DNA from 3 places in the Jonquetella sp. BV3C21 genome. Region 2 is predicted to be linked to each of the others. Evidence: riboswitches for the same ligand, from Rfam matches in the RefSeq annotation. Region 2 holds a riboswitch; each other region holds the start of a gene.
The links. Region 2 has a riboswitch for cobalamin ahead of HMPREF1249_RS00495 (acetate--CoA ligase family protein). Riboswitches for the same ligand answer to the same signal wherever they lie in the genome.
Positions count from the first base shown of each region.

Region 1: linked by a shared signal. The riboswitch ahead of HMPREF1249_RS02665 (hypothetical protein) and the one ahead of HMPREF1249_RS00495 (acetate--CoA ligase family protein) in region 2 are both predicted to bind cobalamin.
Region 3: linked by a shared signal. The riboswitch ahead of HMPREF1249_RS07520 (ABC transporter substrate-binding protein) and the one ahead of HMPREF1249_RS00495 (acetate--CoA ligase family protein) in region 2 are both predicted to bind cobalamin.

Region 1 is NZ_AWWC01000008.1:168,837-172,103, reverse strand. Features, by position in the region: gene HMPREF1249_RS02675 (DUF255 domain-containing protein) at 1-822, opposite strand, end outside; gene HMPREF1249_RS02670 (HAD family hydrolase) at 819-1,451, opposite strand; cobalamin riboswitch at 1,571-1,731, shown strand; gene HMPREF1249_RS02665 (hypothetical protein) at 1,862-2,185, shown strand; gene HMPREF1249_RS02660 (dipeptidase) at 2,402-3,267, opposite strand, start outside.
Region 2 is NZ_AWWC01000003.1:18,280-21,546, reverse strand. Features, by position in the region: gene cls (cardiolipin synthase) at 1-683, shown strand, start outside; gene HMPREF1249_RS00500 (endonuclease/exonuclease/phosphatase family protein) at 707-1,555, shown strand; cobalamin riboswitch at 1,667-1,829, shown strand; gene HMPREF1249_RS00495 (acetate--CoA ligase family protein) at 1,971-3,267, shown strand, end outside.
Region 3 is NZ_AWWC01000029.1:38,629-41,895, forward strand. Features, by position in the region: gene pbpC (penicillin-binding protein 1C) at 1-250, shown strand, start outside; gene HMPREF1249_RS07515 (AEC family transporter) at 303-1,241, shown strand; adenosylcobalamin (AdoCbl) riboswitch at 1,286-1,440, shown strand; gene HMPREF1249_RS07520 (ABC transporter substrate-binding protein) at 1,550-2,518, shown strand; gene HMPREF1249_RS07525 (FecCD family ABC transporter permease) at 2,508-3,267, shown strand, end outside.

The DNA of each region.
Region 1 (3,267 bases), on a different contig from region 2:
TACGGCGTTTTTCGCGACGCTGGCCCCGAGCGAGCTTTCTTGTTCCACCGCCAGAGTCAACGACGCCTGAAGGTCAAGCGGCGCGCCGAGACGAGGCGTCAGGAACTGGCGATCTAAGCTGTAGGCGTGAAAGCCGCCCCAGAACCGATCGTTGAGCCCGCCGGTCAGCAGGGCCAGCAGCGTCCTGTCGGCCAGCTTCCGAAACGCCGGATCCCGCAGGGCCAAGCGCAGCCGCCAAGGCCACGGGAACTTATGCTCCGTTCCCCAACCGCCGAACTCCTCGTCAGCGTCCTCACTCACGGCTCGGCTGACCAACTCATTCCAGTCGGCTGGCTCGGAAGAAGCCGGCAGCGGCGCTAAGGCCCGCTTCCAGTTCGCCCAGTTTGCCAGCCCGGCCGACTCGACTTCGGCCCGCTTCATCAACCAAAGCCACTTGATTCGGGGCAGGTAGTCGGCCAACTTGGCGCCCTTGCGAGGCGGCAGCCACGAGGTGGCGAAAATCGGCCGCAGTTCGGGCGTCAAAATGAGAATCAGCGGCCACCCGGGCGCGTCAAAGAGCCGGCAGAGGGCTTGACCTGCCAGAGCAAGGGCGGGATAGGCGTTCGCGTCGGCAAAGACGGGAATGAAATCTTTTGCCAGCATACCGGCAACCTCGGAGCCGGCTAGGACGTCGGCTTCGGCCCAGCTCCACGGGCTGGTCTCGTCGTGAACGAGGACGAACAGCGGGACGTTTTTAGCCCGCGCCTCGTCCAGAGCTTGGTCGTCGAAGGCCCGCCACGAGACGGCGCGGCCGAACTCTTCCGGAACTGAGCAGCCGGTCATTCCAGCCCCGCCAACAGATCCGGCAGTTCGACGACGGAAGAAAGCACGTGCCGAGCCCCGGCCTTCTGCAAATCGGCGGCCGAGTGGTTGCCAGTCGTGACGCCGATGGGCATGCACCCGGCGTTCGCCGCCGCGATCATGTCGATGTCTGTGTCGCCCACGTAGGCCGAGCTCTGGGGATCGACGCCCAAAAGCCGAAAGGCCTCCGAGATGATGGCCCCTGACGGCTTGGACGGCAGCGTCCTGATTCCCACGATCACCGAGCAGACGGCACCCACGCCGGAAGCGTTGACGACGTCGTCGGGCGACAGGCGGTTTGTGGCCACCGCCACGCCGATTCCGCGGCTCTTTAGGGTTTTGAGCGTCTCAATGACGCCCGGCAGAGGAACGACGCCTTGGTAGTGCTGGGCGGCAAAGATCTCCCGATACCGTTCGACCCAACCGTCGCCCAAACGCCCCCAGAACCCGGCCATGGCGTCTTTGAGAGAATAGCCGATCGTCGCCTTCACCTCGTCGAGCGACGGCTTTCTCAGCCCCAGTTCGTCCGCCAAGGCGCAGATGGTCGCCCAAATGCCTTGACTGCTGTCCACCAGCGTCAAATCAAAATCAAAGGCCACAGCCTCAATCACGCCAACACACCCTTTCCCAATCAAAGAAGCGGCTTCGCTTTTGGAATTATACCCCACATCTCACGTACTTTTTGTCCTCAGCATTGACAAGTTGAGGGAATCAGAGTACCTTAACACAGTAATGTTAAACGTCTTGAGGAGCGGGGAATCCGGTTTGAATCCGGAGCGGAGCCGCCACTGTGAACCTGACGACGGGATAAAAGCCACGGCAGTCACCTGCCCGGAAGGCGTCCCGCCGGTTGAAGGAAGCCAGGATACCCACCACAAGATGAGACACACGACCGCCCGCGGGATTTCGGGAGTCCGGTGACAAGCCGCTGTAAAGCGGTCAGTTACTCGTGTTCCGCGGGAAGAGCTGAGGCTCTTCCCGCTTTTTTTGGGACACGACAAATTCAAAGGGGGTTTCCTAAATGTCGTTGGTGAACGTGTTGGAGACGGTTATGTTGATCTGTTTTGGCTGCGCCTGGCCCCTGTCCATTTACAAGAGCTGGACGTCCCGAACGGTCGGCGGCAAGAGCCTGATGTTCCTCATCGTCATCCTTGTGGGTTACGCGGCTGGCATTTCCAAGTGTCTGATGGATCCGGCCGGATACAGCGTCGCCGTCTTGACCATGTACGCGGTGAACATCATCATGGTGACCATTGACCTCGTCCTGTTCTTCCGCAACCGCCGGTTCGACCAGAAACGGCTCGCCGTCGCCGAAGAGCTTTTCGACGAAACTGACAACCTTTGAGAACTTCGGAGCGTCCGCGCTCCGGTTCAACCTTTGAATTCTTCCGCTCCGGTTCCCCCCTAAGAAATCGACGCGTTCACGCATTGCGGAAGATTCATGCTCCAGCGCAGGCCGTTCCCTTCAGCAAGGAACGGCCTGCGCTTTTTCTCACGAAAAATCAGCGGCCTGCCTTGAATAGGCAGGCCGCTGATTCGTTTTTGTGGATCGTGCGTCCCGTTACTTGCCGGGCCTCCACGTCGAGCCGAACCCGACTTCCCGCAGGTAGTCGATCGGGTAGCCCAAGTTCTCTTGGCTCACGCCTTCGGTGACTTTCATGCCGCTGTGATACTGGCCGACCAGCTGCCAGCAGAGAGCCCACCACCGGCGCGACAGGTCGCTCAGACAGGTCGAGCTGTAGCCGGTAAGGAACGTCCGCGCCGACTCAACGCTCGTCTCCGCAATTTCGGCCGCCAGACGCTCTAGGCCGGGCTGAGCGTCAAAGTACGACTGCTCGAGCTTCTGCCGAGCCTCAGTGATCTCCTTAAACATCGCATCCCACCGCAGGCACGCCCAGTTGCGGGCGAACTCAAACGCCCACCACGCGCTGTTCGGGTCAAACCGGTCTCTTGCGCCCCGGGACCACTCCTCCGGCAGGGATGTGGCGCCGCAGTAAATCGGCGCGTAGACGGTCGTGTCCGTCGCCCCAAGGCCCAGCCACAGGAGGGCCTTCAGCGGCTCGGGCAGCCAAGCCCGGCACTGAGCCACGAAACTGTACGAACAGCGGAAAATCGAAATCGGTCGCTCCCAATCGAGGCCTTTCAGGTCGTCGGGCAGGGCCTTCTGCTCCACCGTCCAACGGCTCGGGTTGCCAAACGGCCCGGCGGCCGGACCTTTGGTTAGGTCGTAGGGCGTCCCTTCCATGTGGTCCCCGTAGAGCTTCATCAGGTCCTGAACCGTCAGCTTAGCATCCGGCTTGACGAAAATAGGATAGGCAACCGCGTCGTTTTGTACCGGCCAGTTGCCCGACGGGCTGAGAATGCTCATCGCTCTCCACTCCCGCCGAGCCGAGTAGGCCTTCGGGCTGTCGGCCGGCCGGGGATCAA
Region 2 (3,267 bases):
GGCAGGACTTGAGCGTCACAGTCGAGGGCCCGGTGGTCCACCAGCTGGAGTACGTCTTTCTGGAGGACTGGCACGTTGAAACCGGCGAGCTCCTCGACGTGTCCCACCTGCTGGCTGCGCCGGAGACGCCGGGGAACTGGTCGCTCCAGACCGTCCCGAGCGGCCCGTCGTACGACACGGAGAACTACCTCATGTTGGTGCTGTCGGCCATCATGGGAGCGCGCCGTCAGGTAACCATCACGACGCCGTACTTGATCCCGACGGTCAGCCTGATTCAGGCCATGCAGACGGCCTCGCGCCGAGGGGTCCGGATTCGGCTGCTCGTCCCGGCGAAGACCGATCACTTTATCGTTGGAAACGCGGCGAAGGCCTATTACAGCGACCTTTTGGCCGCAGGTGTGAAGATTTTCCTGTACCACGGCGGCATGCTTCACGCCAAGACTATCACGGTGGACGACGATCTGGCGTTCGTCGGCAGCAGCAACTTTGACACCCGGTCGTTCGCGCTCAACTTTGAAATCAGTTTGGTGCTCTACGGCACCCAAGAGGCCCATTCGCTGCTGCACATTCAGAACCGCTATCTGCGCTCCTGCGTCCCTCTGAACCCTCGCCGGTGGTCGCTGCGGGGACGTCCCGCCCGGGCCGTTCAAGCGCTCACCCGGCTGCTCAGCCCTCTTCTATAGCCCTCAAAAAGGAGAGCGATCCGATGAAAAAGTTCTTTGCCGCGCTGTGCGCCATCGCCGCGGCCTGCGTCTTCCAGCCGCTGCCGGCCGAGGCCTTCAGCTTGGGCACGTTCAACATCGAGTACTTCGCCGTGACGGGGCAGAAGCGCTACACGCCGGAAGACTGCGCCCATCTGGCTCAAACGATTCAAGACAGCCGAGCCGACCTGCTGTCGCTGCAGGAAATCGAAGGCGACGGCGCGATGACCTACTTGGTCGCCCGCCACCTGCCGGGCTGGCGGTTTGCGGGCAACGACACGGCGAGCAGCCAAGACCTGTACTTTCTCTGGAAGGACTCGGCAGTTCAAATGCTGTCAGGCCCGGACGTCTACTTCGCCAACGCGTCGTTTCAGCACGACGGCTCGACGTTTCGGCTCTTCGACCGGCCGCCGCTGGTCGCGACCTTTAAGGACAAGGCGAGCGGCTTTCAGTTCACGCTGGTGAACGTCCACCTGAAAAGCCAGAGCACCCGGGGCAAGAGCGACGTCGTATCGGCCAAGGCGTACAACGACGCCAAGCGGGCTGCCCAGCTGGAAGCGCTGGACCGGTTGGTCTCGTCGCTCAACGGTCCGATCTTTATCACCGGCGACTTCAATTACGAGTCGCCGAAGACGGCCTTTCGCCTGCTGACCCTGCCCGACGGCCTGTACAGCTACGACGCGACCCGCTCGTCGCTGGACCATATCGGCTACGCCAGCCTGACGTTCTCCCGCCCGCCGGCTCTTCGAGAGGCCGAGTCGTCGATTCCCCGCCGCTCGCCGGGCCGAAGCCAGCACCCGGATCACGACATCGTGCTGTTGGACTTCATTTTGGCCGGCGGAGCCAAGAAGTAAAAAAACCGCAAACGCCCGGAGCTGCTTTTCTGCGGCGCCGGGCGTTTTTTATCCGCGGCAGGACGGGTGAATCACCCTTGACGCGCTGAAGCGATCCGAGTATCGTAAAATTACAAAGAAACCTCGCTGGGTGATCGGGAAGTCCGGTAAAAAGCCGGCGCGGACCCGCCACTGTATGCTTGACTGCGGAACAGCAAACCACTGGAAGTTTTCCGGGAAGGTGTTCCAAAGAGCGATAGCAAGCCAGGAGACCGGCCTAGCGAGGCGCGCAAAAATCCCCGCGTGGACTCGGAGCGATTTCTGACTTGCGTCTTCGTCCTTACTGACGACAGGCGCTGTCGTTGACGTATTCGGCCGTCCCGCTGGGACGGCCTTTTTTGTCGGCAACACAATCTTTCGTGAAGGAGTCCTGATCATGAACCTTTCCGAACACCCGCTTCACCGGCTTTTCTGTCCCCGCCGCGTCGCCGTCGTCGGCGCGTCCGCCAACCTTGACAGCCTGACCGGCCGCACGATCAAGGTGATGAAACGATTTGGCTTTTCCGGCGACCTGTTCCCGGTCAACCCTAAGTACGACCAAGTCGGCGGGTACCAGTGCTATAAAAACCTAGCTGATATTCCCGGCTCAGCGGACGTGGCGGTGATCAGCGTCAAGGCGAACATCGTCCCGTCGGTGCTGGAGACCTGCATCGCCAAGAGCATTCCTAACGCGGTCATCTACTCGTCGGGCTTTGCCGAAACGGGCAACAAAAAACTGCAGGAACAGATTCTGTCGATCGCCCGAAGCGGCAAAATCCGCATTCTGGGGCCCAACTGCCAAGGGCTGCTCAACTTGGCCGAAAAGACGCCGCTCACCTTTACCGGCGCCCTGCTGGACGTGGATCCGCCCAAGGCCGGACACGTGGCGTTCGTCTCCCAGAGCGGCGCGTTCGGTTTCTCGTCGTTCGGCGTCGGACTCGATCACGGGGTGAACTACCGCTACGTGGTGACCACCGGCAACCAAGCGGACGTCGACGCGGTGGAGTGCGCCAGCTACGTCATCTGCGACCCGCAGGTGCGCCTCCTGATGATGTACCTTGAAGGCATTGGCGACGGCCAGCGGTTCCTCCAGATGGTCAAGGACGCCCGCGAGAGGAATATCGCCGTGGCCGTCCTGAAGGCCGGCCGGTCGCCGATCTCCCAGAAGGCGGCCCAGAGCCACACCGCCGCTCTGACCGGCGACGAAGCCGTATGGGACGCGATCTTCGACCAGTACGGCATCATTCCAATGGAAGACATGGACGACATCACCGGCATCGGCCAGATGTTCGGCGCCCGCCAGCGGGCGACCGGCGACCGGGTCGCCATTCTCACCACGTCCGGCGGCGCGGGCATCGTGATGGCCGACAGCCTGACGGACCTGAAAATTCAGGTCCCCGAGCTCTCGGCGGACACGCAGAAGAAGATGGCCGAGAACATCCCGTCGTTCGGCTCGCCCCGCAACCCGGTGGACATGACGATTCAGGTTTCCGAGACGCCGGAGAAGTTCCAGCAGGTCCTGAAAACGGCCATGGACGACCCGGACGTTCACATGGTCGTCACGGCCCTGTCGATGGTTATCGGCAAGGCCGGCGACGTGATGGCTGACGAGCTGATCCGCAACTATCAGACGGCGGAAAAGCCCCAAGCGGTAGTCTGGATGATCGACCAGGCCCACGGCGGCTCGTTCATTC
Region 3 (3,267 bases), on a different contig from region 2:
CGAGCAGGGCAGCAAGCTGGCTCTGCGGTGCGAGGGAGCGGGCCAAGTTCACTGGTTTGTCGACGGACAGTTCGTCGGCACGTCGCCTTCCGGAACTGACTCGGTGATGTGGCCGATGAAGCCGGGCAAGCACGAGGCGACGGTCATGGACGGTACGGGCAGGAAGCGATCGGTTTCTTTTACCGTTTCGTCGATCTTTTCCGAGCCGGGAGAGCTTCAGGAGCTCGTGCCGGAACCTTCCAAGCCGTAGAGAAACGGCGCTGTGCTTTATCTGCTGTAGTTCATCTGGAGAGGAGAATTGGATGTCTGTCGTTTCACCTGTTATTGCGCTGCTGTCCTTGATGTTTTTGGGGTGGTGGCTCCATGGACGCGGGATTGTGACCGAAGCGGCTGAGGTCGGAATGACCCAGCTGCTTTTTTATGCTTTCATGCCGGCGGCCCTGTTCGTCGCGGGGCTCAAGTTCCGGCCCGGACAGGTCCAGGGGCTGAGGTACACGCTGATCATTTATGGCGGGTTCCTGTTCGCGATGGCGGCGGCGGGACTGCTGGCGTGGCTTCGGGGATTTGACCGGCGGCGGGTCGGCGCGGTCTTTCTGGCCGACGTGCGGAGCAACATCATCTACGTGGCCATGCCGTTGGTCGCCCTGTGGCTGGGCGAGGACGGCGAGTCGGCCATGGCGGCTTTCGTCGCGCTGTCGACGCCGTTCTACAACATCGGCCCGCTGATGGCGGCGGAGGTCGCCCTGTCCGGCCGGTTTGACTGGCAGGGCTTGGCCGACGGGGCCAAGCGGACCGCCGTCAACCCGGTGTTCATCGCGCCGCTTTTGGCGATGGGGTTCGTCTTCACCGGCACGGCCTCGGTCATCCCTGAATGGCTGCTGACGGCCTTGGGAATTATGGGGCAGGGCTCGACGGCTCTGGCCCTCGTCGTCATCGGCGCGTCGCTGGACCTTCATGGTCTCCCCCGGGCGCTGAAAGGCTGCTGGCCTGACTTGGCGGTCAAGCTGGTTCTGCTGCCGCTTTTCGTCTTCGCCTGTTATCTCGTTTGGCCTCTGTCGGATAAGACGGCTATGGTGGCGACGGTCATCACCTGCGCGGCCAGCCCAGCGTTCAACTGTTACATCATCGGCCGGTCGATCGGCCTCGACGCGGAGTACCTGTCGGGCCTGCTGGCATGTGGGACCGTCATCGGCGCCGGAACGGCTGCCGTTTGGATGGCTCTCGCGTCGGCTTTTTTGTAAAGAGAATTCTTGACTGGCTGAGCGGTCTGTTTTATGATGAGCAAAACGTCAAATGAACGCGTTTCGGCCCAGGGAAGCCGGTGAAAATCCGGCGCGGTGCCGCCACTGTGAGCTCGGGCCCCTCGGGGCCCGGCGAGTCAGACTGCTGGCCGGACGCGAGTCTTCGATGGCCCGCGGCCTACGGGTAACTTCGATGTTTCGCCGAGGGCGCTTACCCCAACGGCGGCAACAGCGACGGGCAAAGGCCCGTCGCTTTTTTAGCCAGTTTTAAAGACAGCAGGAACAGATCACAAAGGAGGAATGGGAGAATGTTTGGATCCAAAAAGGTTTTGCTTTCCCTGGGAGCTGCAGCTGCGGCTCTCGCGATGGCGGCGTCAGGGGCCGGCGCTCAGGACGTGCCGACCGTCTCCGGCGAGGTGGACGGGGTCAAGTACACCTGCAAATTCGAGCAGGCGCCCAAGCGGGCGGTCAGCCTGTCCCACTTCACCACTGAGATGATGCTGGCTCTGGGGCTCGAGCCGTCGATGGTCGGCACCGCGTTCCTCGAGGAGCCGATTTATCCGCCCGTTGCCGAGGCGTACAAGAAGGTCCCCGTGCTGTCCGACACTTGGCCGTCGATGGAAGTCTTCATGGCCACTTCGCCGGACTTCGCCACCGGCTGGGCTACCGCCTTCTCCAAGAAGGGGCTGGAAGCTCAGGCGCTGCTCGATCGGAACGTGAAGATTTTCATTCCCCGTTCGACCGTGGACTTTGACGCCAACCTGGACACGCTGTTTGACGATTTCATGACCTTCGGGCGCATCTTCCGGGTTGAAGACCGGGCGAAGGCGTACGTGGAAAAGCAGAAGGAGCAGCTGGCGGCGATTCAGAAGCGCATTGCCGGCAAGCCCGCGAAGAAGATTTTCATCTACGATTCGGGCAGCGACGACGCGTTCACCGTGTATGAGGGTTTCACCACCAACCTGTTCCGCCTGATCGGCGCCGAGAACATTTTGGCCGGCAAGGGCGTGAAGAAGACGTGGGGCAAGTGCAGCTGGGAAGAAGTCGTGGCCGGAAACCCGGACGTGATCGTGGTCATCGGCTACAGCAAGAGCGTTCGCTTCCAGGAGACCGACGCGCCCACGAAGATCGAGTGGCTTAAGAACTTCGCGCCCCTCAAGGACGTGACGGCCATCAAGAACAACGCGTTCGCACAGGTGAGCTTGGCTGATATCTGCCCGGGCATCCGGAACATCGACGCTCTGGAGCGGCTGAGCAAGGCTGTGTATGGCGACTAGAACTGACAGGAGGGCAAAAGCGGGCACGCTTTTGCCCTTTCTTTTGGTCTTCTTGGTCGTCTCGGTGCTGCTGTCGCTCGGCATCGGCGCGGTTCACGTCCCGCTGTCCCAGACGGCGGCCGTCCTCGTCTCGCACCTGTGGGGCGGCCCGGGCGGAGGGCCAGCGGCCGAGGCGATCGTCTGGGGGCTGCGCCTTCCCCGGGTGCTTCTTGCCGCCTCTGGAGGGGCGGTCTTGGCTCTGGCCGGCGTCTTGATGCAGACTTTGACTCGCAACCCGGTAGCCGAACCGTACGTGCTGGGCCTTTCCAGCGGGGCGTCGGCCGGCGCGGTGTGGATCATCATCTTCGGCGGGCTGCCGTGGGCCGGCGGGTGGGCCGTCCAGCTGGGCGCCTTCGCCGGCGCCGTGCTCTCGCTGGCCGTCGTGCTGTCGCTGGCGGGAAAAAGGCCGTCAGCCCTGCGGCTGGTGCTTTTAGGGCTGGGCGTCGGGGCGTTTTTCTCAGCCTTAACGGCGTTCACGCTCTGCGAGGCCCACAACGACTCGGAGCTGCGCAGCGCGATGTTCTGGATGCTGGGCAGCTTTTCGACCGCCCGGCTGGCCGATCTGCCGCCGGTGCTGTTGGCGCTGGCCGCTGGCGTGGTCGGGACCTTGGCCGCTCACAAAGAGTTGGACGGTCTGTTGCTGGGCGACGGACCTGCCGCGTCGCTGGGCATTCCCGTTCGGCCGGTTCGGATCGGCGCGGCCCTGACGT